3 regions of the Alteromonas sp. 4NH20-0056 genome follow, and region 1 is predicted to be linked to each of the others. Evidence: predicted binding sites of a transcription regulator. Region 1 holds the regulator's gene; each other region holds the start of a gene.
The links. Region 1 encodes LexA, which represses DNA repair genes until DNA is damaged. Its sites were predicted from a motif close to TACTGTATNNNNATACAGTA; they were not measured.

Region 1 (3,287 bases):
TGCTGAAGAGTTTGAAAACAAAGAAGTAGGCGTTAAGTGGAACGTGAATGACAGCTTGAGTGTAACCGCAGCTGCCTTTGAAGTAGAACGTGAAAACGGCACTGCGCAAGACCCAAATAACCCAGAAGCCTCAATTCTTACCGGTACAGAAACAACGGGTTTTGAAATCCAAGTTGTGGGTATGCTGACTGAAGCGTGGTCAATCAATGCTGGTTACAGTAATTTAGACGGTGAAGAAATGGGTCGCGTAGTAGATGGCGCAGTGGCCAATCGCGATCTGGCACAGTTGCCTGAGCACATGTTAACAGTATGGAATCAATATACGATTAACGATGCATGGGAAGTGGCTTTGGGCGTGATTCATCAGTCTGAACAGTATGCAACACTTAGCAACACGACTGAATTACCCGATTTTACTCGTGTAGACGCTGCGGTTTACTACACTTACAGCGATGACCTGCGTATTCAGCTGAACGTAGAAAACCTGTTTGATGAGGACTATTTTCCTTCGGCGCACAACGATAACAACATCTCAACAGGCGAGCCGTTAAACGCCCGTGTAAGCGTGCAATATCAGTTCTAGTCTGTGATGAACATGCGAAGCTATGCTTCATTTTAAAAAAGGCGGCTAATAAGCCGCCTTTTTAATGGATTGTGCAAAATCCGCGTGTTCCAGTTCAAAACTAAACTGGCCTCCACAAATCCAGCGCGACATTAAACTGCGCATCGGATGTACTCAGAACGAAAAACGCACGCCCAGATTCAACGTCGTGATTTTTCCGTACTCATACCCGGCGACTAGCGCTATATCGGGACTGAAATACCAACGGCCGTTCACACCTATCAGTATGTCGGATTCGAAGGGATCTGAACCGCTAGATGCGATACCACCGACCGCAGTGTAACGAGCATGACCCTGCAGATGTAAAGACGAAGTAGCAGCCCAAATAACGCCTAACTCAGCACCAAGGCCGCTATCGTCAGCATCGACATCCAGGTTGAAATCTGATGCACGCGCATCCTTGAACTCTAGTTGATCAAGGCTTAGCCGACCGTAGTATGCCAACATTTCCGAGACAGGGTATTGATAACCAACGCCGATTCGCCAGCGTACAACGTCGTACTCACCAGCAGCAGTGTTGATGTCGTTGCTTACTTCAAGCTCTTGGCCTAAAGATGCATACTCACCAAACAGGTGCATTTGATTACTAAACTGCCATGCACCACCAATGGACACGCCACCATCAGCATCGCTTTCTAAGTTTAGAGGACCATTTCCCGTAACCGCTCCAGATGTTTCCACATCGTTGACAAAGCCACCGGTGACTCCTCCCTCGATGTAGGTGAAGCCGATATCACCAGCTTGCACCATCGGTGTGTTAAATAAGACGCTAAATATAGCTGAACCCAACAATATTGCTGATTTGTTTTTCATTAAAATGTCTCTAGTGTTTTTAAGAGCATATGAAAGTTTTGCTCATTCTCATCATACATATAGATAAGTTCTTGCAAAAAATCTCAGTAATCGTGTTTAAATTTTTTAATCTCTGCACTTAAGCATTTATATCACTCATTTCTTTCGTTTAGTAATAACTGTCAGTTTTAGTCGAATTAAATATTGTTGGAATTTTTTCGTATTAAACTGAAACCTACAAATTCAGTCTTATTCTTCTATCGCGCCTCTTGTCATTTATTGTTAGGTGTATATACTTACAGTTAACTGTATAGACAAACAGGCCTTTTATGCGCCCACTTACTGCCAGACAAACCGAAGTTTTCGAACTGATTAAAGCAACAATGCTAGCGACAGGCATGCCACCCACACGTGCAGAAATTGCTCGCGAATTGGGGTTTCGCTCGGCTAATGCCGCAGAAGAGCATCTTAAAGCGCTGGCTAAAAAAGGGGTCATCGAAATCTTACCGGGTACTTCTCGAGGTATTAAGTTAACGCAGCCGCTTGAAGATGAAACGCCAGAAGATGAGGGCCTACCGCTTATTGGGCGTGTTGCCGCCGGTGAACCTATTCTTGCGCAAGAACATGTCGAATCACATTATAAAGTAGATCCCGCGCTGTTTAAGCCACAGGCCGATTTTCTATTGCGTGTTAATGGTATGAGTATGAAAGACATTGGTATTTTAGATGGCGATTTGCTTGCTGTGCATCGCACCACTGACGTGCATAACGGCCAGGTTGTAGTAGCCCGGATTGATGAAGATGTCACCGTTAAGCGCCTTGAAAAGCGTGGAAGAGAAGTATTGTTACACGCCGAAAACGATGAGTTTTCACCTATTAAGGTTGACCTTGCCACAGAACCTTTTGCAATAGAGGGGATTGCGGTTGGTGTTATTCGTAACGCAGACTGGATGTAGGCTTTTACCACTTACTATAGAAAAGCGACCTTAAGGTCGCTTTTTTGCATGTAAAGCGGGCTAAATAGCAGCCGTTTTCTGCTTTAAAGGCGCAGTTATGCCCTGCTAGTAACCTAGCCTACGTAATAGATTTTCCGTGCCCCGCGAAACATATTTTTATTGTTGTAATTACTCATGTTTTAGCTGCTTCGCAGTGATTTCTTGCACCTTTGTAGTGCGAAACACCTTGAATAATCTACATTACTGCCATTTCAAAACCGCATGTGGCGTCACTACATCACCATGTAAAATGAGCCAGTCGTGATGATACTTGCCACCGATTTCTTATTTCTCCTTCTCTACCTAAACATTAAATCTGATTAAAAAATAAGCGGCTCGATGATCTTTTTGCAGAAAAGACTAGACGGGCGGGTTTTATTGCGCAATTCTTAGTCAGTGATTAACAAAATAATAACAATGACTCTAAATTTGTTTTACAAATTGATGTTGTGGGTCAGGCATTAGGAAACCACATTGGTAGAAATAACACGCAAAAGTTGGGTGTTGTTGGTTCTACCATTACGGAGGTGCTGAGTGAAACAACCAACGATACGCGCGGCAAAATGGCTATCTACTTTACCATTATTGCTATGCTCACCTTTGCTTCATGCCGAAGCAGCCGCAGGTGAAGCGTCATCTTTAAACCTTCGACGGGGTGCCACAGATATAAGTGGGCAGGTGTACGATTTACACATGCTTATGTTCTTCATCTGTGTGGGCATAGCCGTTGTCGTATTTGGCGTTATGTTTGCGTCTATGTACTTACATAGAAAGTCGCGCGGTGCGAAGCCAGCGAATTTCCATGAAAACGTAAAAGTAGAAATTGCTTGGACGGTTGTCCCATTCCTCATTCTTATCTTTATGGCGGTCCCTGCTGC
Region 2 (3,287 bases), on a different contig from region 1:
GTGATGCTGTAGAGGCATGCTTCAACTGCTTCTATGATGCAAGAAGCAATTTCACGTTAGATGATAGCGTGCACGACACATTAAAAGTGCTAAGCAAACGGTTCCCCTTAATCGGCATTACGAATGGCAACGTCGATAGCGAAAAAATTGGCATAACGCCCTATTTCGACAGTATTCTGCACGCCAGTATGACGCGCCCGATGAAACCGCATAGTGCAATGTTTGATGAAGCGGCTGATAAACTAGCTTTGCCCACACAGCACATTTTGCATGTAGGCGACAACCTTATAAAAGACGTTTATGGTGCGTTAAATGCGGGCTATCAAGCGGCGTGGTTTGCCTGTAATCGCCCTATGATGCTAAACAACGAGCCCGTAAGCTTGTTACCTCATGTGGCATTATCTACCCTGCATGAGCTAACGCATTTCGTTGATTAGTAAGGGGTATTGTCCTCTAGCACATTTTGCTGCATTGACTCACATGGGTGTTGGCAAACAGGTCGCCCTACTACTTTAGCAGGAACGCCAACAACCGTAACGTGCGCAGGCACGTTGTCTAGTACTACGCTACCCGCCCCGACTTTAGCGCCTTCGCCGACTTCAATGTTACCTAGAATCTTGGCACCGGCCCCCACTAATACGCCTTGGCGAATTTTGGGGTGTCGGTCACCAGACTCATTACCCGTACCACCTAAGGTAACGCTTTGTAAAATAGAGACGTTATCTTCAATAACTGCCGTTTCACCCACGACAATGCCCGTGGCATGGTCGAACATTACGCCTTTGCCTATTTTCGCCGCAGGGTGAATATCTACGCCAAAGCTTTCTGAATTGCGACTTTGTAAAAATAGGGCAAGTTGATGTCTGCCATGAACCCACAAGTAATGCGCCATGCGATGTACTTGCACCGCATGAAAACCTTTAAAGTATAAAAGCGGGGTAAGATAGTCGTTAACAGCGGCGTCGCGCGCTTTGATTGCTTTGATATCGGCAATCGCCGCCTCACTGATCCCAGGCTCCAAAAGGTAAGCCTCATCAAACACTTCCCTAATCGCTAACGCTGGCATCACGTCGTCTGCCATTTTAGTCGATAGGATAAAGCTTAAAGACGATTCAAAGTTGTGATGCGCTAGAGTACAGGCATGAACAAAGCTTGTTAACAATGGTTCATTGTCTGCGACAGTTTTTGCCTCGTTTTTTAACGTTAACCAAAAATCAGAGACTGGTGTGTCTGCTTGCATGAGCTAATCCTGTATGCGCGTTTTACCAAAAAAGGAAAAAGGGGGAAGCATTTAAAATGAATGAGAAGTGTACCCGACTCACCCGTGAATCTATATAGGTGATATACCGCTAAAGTGCGCATAATGATCAGTTTATCGTTCTATTTAGGTATAAAGCATTCTCTATTCATATAACCAGCACAAACTTAAATTAGTCTGCACACAACCCTGTATAAATTCACAGTCAGCAGGCATAATAGCCGAGTTTACGATAATTAATTAGGTGATAGACACTATGGATGTATCCAGACTGCTTGACGAGCTAAACGACAAACAACGTGAAGCGGTAGCCGCCCCTCTTTCCAACGCCTTAGTACTAGCGGGCGCAGGAAGCGGCAAAACAAGAGTATTGGTACATCGCATTGCGTGGCTCATGGAAGTCGAAAACATAGCACCATTTTCTATATTGGCAGTAACCTTTACCAATAAAGCAGCCAGAGAAATGCGAGGCCGCTTAGAGTCATTAATGGGGCGAAGCCTGCACACTATGTGGATTGGTACGTTTCACGGCCTTGCACACAGACTTTTGCGCGCACATCACACCGAAGCTGGGCTGCCGGAAAACTTTCAGATCCTTGACTCAGACGATCAGTATCGTCTTATTCGTCGCATATTAAAGGCCATGAACCTTGACGAAAAACATTGGGCACCTCGCCAAATCCAATGGTATATCAATGGAAACAAAGATGAGGGTCTTCGCCCTCAACATATCGAAACGCATGGCGACCATATTCAAAAGACCATGCGAGAGGTCTATACGGCGTATCAAGATGCATGCGATCGTTCAGGGCTCGTCGATTTTGCAGAGCTGTTGTTGCGCGCCCATGAATTATGGGCCAAAAACCCTGAAATTTTAGCGCATTATCAACGTAGATTCAGGGCCGTACTGGTCGACGAATTTCAAGACACCAACAATATTCAATATGCTTGGCTACGTATGCTGTGTAGCGGCGAAAACAACAACATAATGATTGTCGGCGATGACGACCAATCTATTTATGGTTGGCGCGGAGCAAATGTAGATAATATCCAGCATTTCTTGAAAGACTTTGCCAACCCGGCCACCGTCCGTCTAGAACAGAACTACCGCTCTACCGGCAATATTTTGCAAGCCGCAAACACGGTGATAGACAATAACACGGGCCGTTTAGGCAAAGAATTATGGACTGATGGGCACCAAGGTGAACTCATTTCGGTGTACGCAGGCTTTAATGAACTCGACGAGGCCAGGTTTATCGTTTCAAAAATAAAAGACTGGTTACATCAGGGCAATGCACTAAAAGACGCCGCTATACTATATAGAAACAACGCGCAGTCGCGTGTACTAGAGGAAGCGTTGTTACATGAAGGTCTAGCCTATCGAATTTATGGGGGCCTTCGCTTCTTCGAACGTCAAGAAATTAAAGACGCACTGGGCTATATACGCATGATAAATCACCCCCATGACGATGCTGCATTTGAGCGCGTGGTTAATACACCTAGTCGTGGTATTGGCGATAAAACACTCAGCCTAGTGCGCGATGCCGCAAGAGCACATAACTGTTCCATGTGGCAAGCGTCTCAATTACTCATTAATGAAGGTTCGTTGAAAGGCCGTGCGCTAAATGCCATGCAAAGCTTTGTATTGCTCGTTACCGAACTTGAACAAAGCACCTTAGATATGCCGCTTGAAGAGCAAGCTGATAAAGCCATCAAGCAGTCGGGCCTTTACGCGATGTATCAAGCTGAGCGCGGCGAAAAAGCACAGGCACGATTGGAAAACTTAGAAGAGCTCGTAACGGCGTGTAAAACCTTTATTGTGCCGGAAGAAGCAGAAGAAATGACGCCTATGTCAGCGTTTTTAGCGCATGCATCTTTGGAGGCCGGTGAGCAACAAGCTGATACTGACCAAGACGCGGTTCAAATGATGACCATTCACACCGCTAAAGGCCTAGAATTTCCATTAGTGTTTATGGCCGGCGTTGAGGAAGGCATGTTTCCTAGCCAGCTAACCAATGATGAGCCAGGC
Region 3 (3,287 bases), on a different contig from region 1:
CGTTAAACGTACTACGAATCATTTCAAGAAAGGCGGCATATTCTGCTTTGTTACTAACCATTCCGTGCCCTGGGATGATAACAGTATCGTCATCTATCTTGTCTAGCAGATGCTGTACCGACTCCATATAGCCTTCTACGTTTCCGCCAGCGCCTTGGTCAATGTAAGGAAACATACCATTGAAGTACAAGTCACCCGTGTGCAACACATCTGGCTGCTCGAACCACACTACACTGTCACCGTCTGTATGCCCTACTGGCAAATGCATAACGTGAACGGTCTCTCCGTTGAAGTATATTTTTATGCCATCATCATAAGTGACCGTAGGCAACGCTTCTGGTTTTATCTTTTCGTCGCTCGCTAGGCGTATACGCACATTTTCATGGGCAAAAATCGTTGCTCCCTTATGACTATGGAAAAATGCGTTCGACCCAGTGTGGTCGCCATGGTAGTGCGTATTTATTACGTACTTTGGTTTATCATCTCCGAGCTCACCTAGCTGTGCTGCTATTTTTTCAGCAAGCGGGGCAAACTGGTCATCGATAATAAGTACACCGTCTTCTCCCGCAGACACGCCTATGTTGCCCCCCATGCCAGTGATCATATGCACTGCACCTTTTATGGGAGTTGCTTTTACTTCAACATTGGCAAAGCGGTCTTGCGCTAGTGTGTTTGATGCAAACGACATCGTAAACACGGTTGACAGCAGCATGGCACTGCGTGATAACACATTGTTCATATTAATATTCCTTAGTGTAGGGCTTACCGACCGCTAATGGCCTTTTTTATTGATTCTATTTATGACTATTTGTGCCTTTCAGATCATTTTTCATCATCGGGAATATCGCCAACGTAAGCAAAGCGAGGAACCGATTCACCGTCGACCTCTACCGTTTCTGTAAACATCGTCAGCGGGCGGACCCATAATGCACGTTCACCATAACACGGACGATAAACCACCAACTTACTTTCATCTTCAGAGTGTGTCGCCACCTCGTAAACATCATAATCATTGCCTTTATAATGTCTGTAGCGCCCTGGTGCTTTTAATAATTGCTTAGTCATTGTTATCCTCAAAAGGTAGCGGTAATTGCAAAGTAGTATGGTTGCTGGCCAGCCCGATATGCAAACCAACGAGGCGAATGCCGCGGCCCTTCGCGCGCTCAAACGCTTCTTCCATTAGCGTTTCAAAGTAGCCTGCTTCTAATGTCACATGGCGATGTTCAACCGTGGTAAGTTGAAAGTCGTTAAACTTTAGCTTTACACCTTGTGTCCGCAATCTAACCTGCTTTCCGGTGCGTTTACTATGGTTTTCAATGCGCGTGTTCAATGTATCGAGTAAATGAGGTAAAAAGTCTTTTACCTCATCAAGGGTATGAATATCGTCACTGAGTGTACGCTCAACTCCTATGGATTTGCGCTCTCTCGATACAGACAATTCGCGCTCGTCGATACCATGTGCACGTTCCCACAACACGCTCCCGAATTTACCCAGCTCTTTCTGTATCCGTTCAAAAGGGTATGAGCGAACATCGTCGCAGGTGTTTAGCCCCAGACGCTGAAGCTTTTGCATGGTAACTTTTCCAACGCCGGGTATTTTTTTTAAGGGCATGCGCCTAACAAAGTCGTCAAGCTCACTTGGAGTAATAACACAAATTCCATCGGGCTTATTTTCATCGCTTGCTACTTTGGCAACAAATTTACATGGCGCCACCCCGGCAGATGCAGTTAGTCCCAACTCTTGTTGGATCCTTGCGCGTATTTCTTCGGCGATTAGCGTCGCACTTCCACCGCAAAACTGACTATCGGTTACATCAAGATAGGCTTCATCAAGCGACAATGGCTCTATAAGGTCGGTATAGTCAGAGAATATCTTTCGAATTTTTTGAGACTCGTTGGCATAAACGTCCATGCGCCCCTTAACCACAGTAAGATCAGGACACAGTTTTAACGCATAAGCGGTCGCCATTGCAGAGCGTACGCCAAACTTGCGGGCTTGATAGTTACAGGTTGATATCACTCCCCGTCTATCTGAGCTTCCGCCAATAGCGATAGGGATATTTTGAAGCGCTGGGTTATCCCGCATTTCAACCGCGGCATAAAAACAATCCATATCAACGTGGATAATTTTTCGCATGGATACTCGCATTGCCGCATTTATCGATTTGCTTGCACAAACCGTTAAACGCAAAACTGTACAAAAGAACAGTATAATAGCGGCTAACGAAGCGGTATACCAGCGCGACGGTTGATTACATAACGCAACTAAGGGTTTTTAGCAGCCACTTGTGGTTACATCAATAATAGGTTTTCCATCTTCCGAACGCGCGGCAGCGTATCTCACACGACAATTAGCCGGGTCTGGGGCATCGTCTAACGTAAGATTGATATTCCCAAGTCGTCCGGCGCAGTTACCGCCGCCCCACGTTAGTCCGTCGCTAACATCCATGGCATTTGCGATGCCACTCGGGTGCGGACATGGAAAACCACAGCGAAGGGTAATAGTTTGCCCAGCAAGTTCGACGGTAGGATCGGCACTACAATCGGTTTTGTTTTCAAGACGTGCTTTGTAATTAACTAATTCCGATGCGGTGCGCATTGCGCCTTCGGTTGACTCAAGCGTAGCGATACGGGCATCTGTGCCTAAATTGACTAATTTAGGCGCTACTGTGACAGCTAGAATGCCTAGAATAACAATCACGATAATGAGTTCTATTAACGTGAACCCTTTTACATTTACTTTCATAAGCGCATTATCCAACTGCAGAATAGATAAAAATGGTGTAGATATACGATACTATACGAGCCAAGGGCGCGTGAAAAGATCATTTACGCCAGACATTTACGTTATCGCAGCCAGTCTAATAACAAAAACGCCGCGTAGAGTACCTACGCGGCGTTTTCATCTAGAAGTAACGTTCATCAAATACTATAGAATTTGATTTTGCTTCCATTCATTCAATTTCTTCTGACGGGCTTCTTCTTTTTCCATCCGTGACTTTTTACGATCGCAGGGCTCTGGACAATCACAGGCTTTTTCAATGCCTAATGCACCCAAACCACCACAGCTTCCAGAAATTGATTTTCGCTGCACGATATAACCCACGGCCATCGCCGCAACCATGGCTAAAAAGAATCCAAATGCGAGAATAAATGTAGACATACCTACCTCTTAATTATGAACTGTTACCAGTTTATCAAATTCTGGCGATGCATACTCTTCAAAACCGTCATCAACGCGACGAATTAGGAATACAGCAAGTTGTTCTTGCTCTGCAAGCGCCTTT

Region 2: a site for LexA is predicted at 1,446-1,465, ahead of uvrD (DNA helicase II). Genes of this name have one in related genera too.
Region 3: a site for LexA is predicted at 2,192-2,211, ahead of dinB (DNA polymerase IV). Genes of this name have one in related genera too.

Annotation. Positions count from the first base shown of each region.
Region 1 is NZ_BAAJLS010000004.1:125,013-128,299, forward strand. Features, by position in the region: gene AC27EZ_RS09175 (TonB-dependent receptor) at 1-583, shown strand, start outside; gene AC27EZ_RS09180 (hypothetical protein) at 737-1,435, opposite strand; gene lexA (transcriptional repressor LexA) at 1,744-2,370, shown strand; gene coxB (cytochrome c oxidase subunit II) at 2,995-3,287, shown strand, end outside.
Region 2 is NZ_BAAJLS010000003.1:169,399-172,685, reverse strand. Features, by position in the region: gene AC27EZ_RS06905 (HAD-IA family hydrolase) at 1-437, shown strand, start outside; gene cysE (serine O-acetyltransferase) at 434-1,240, opposite strand; gene uvrD (DNA helicase II) at 1,515-3,287, shown strand, end outside.
Region 3 is NZ_BAAJLS010000011.1:51,820-55,106, reverse strand. Features, by position in the region: gene AC27EZ_RS15925 (MBL fold metallo-hydrolase) at 1-712, opposite strand, end outside; gene AC27EZ_RS15920 (DUF1653 domain-containing protein) at 823-1,065, opposite strand; gene dinB (DNA polymerase IV) at 1,058-2,137, opposite strand; gene AC27EZ_RS15910 (prepilin-type N-terminal cleavage/methylation domain-containing protein) at 2,276-2,746, opposite strand; gene nqrM ((Na+)-NQR maturation NqrM) at 2,930-3,163, opposite strand; gene AC27EZ_RS15900 (FAD:protein FMN transferase) at 3,173-3,287, opposite strand, start outside.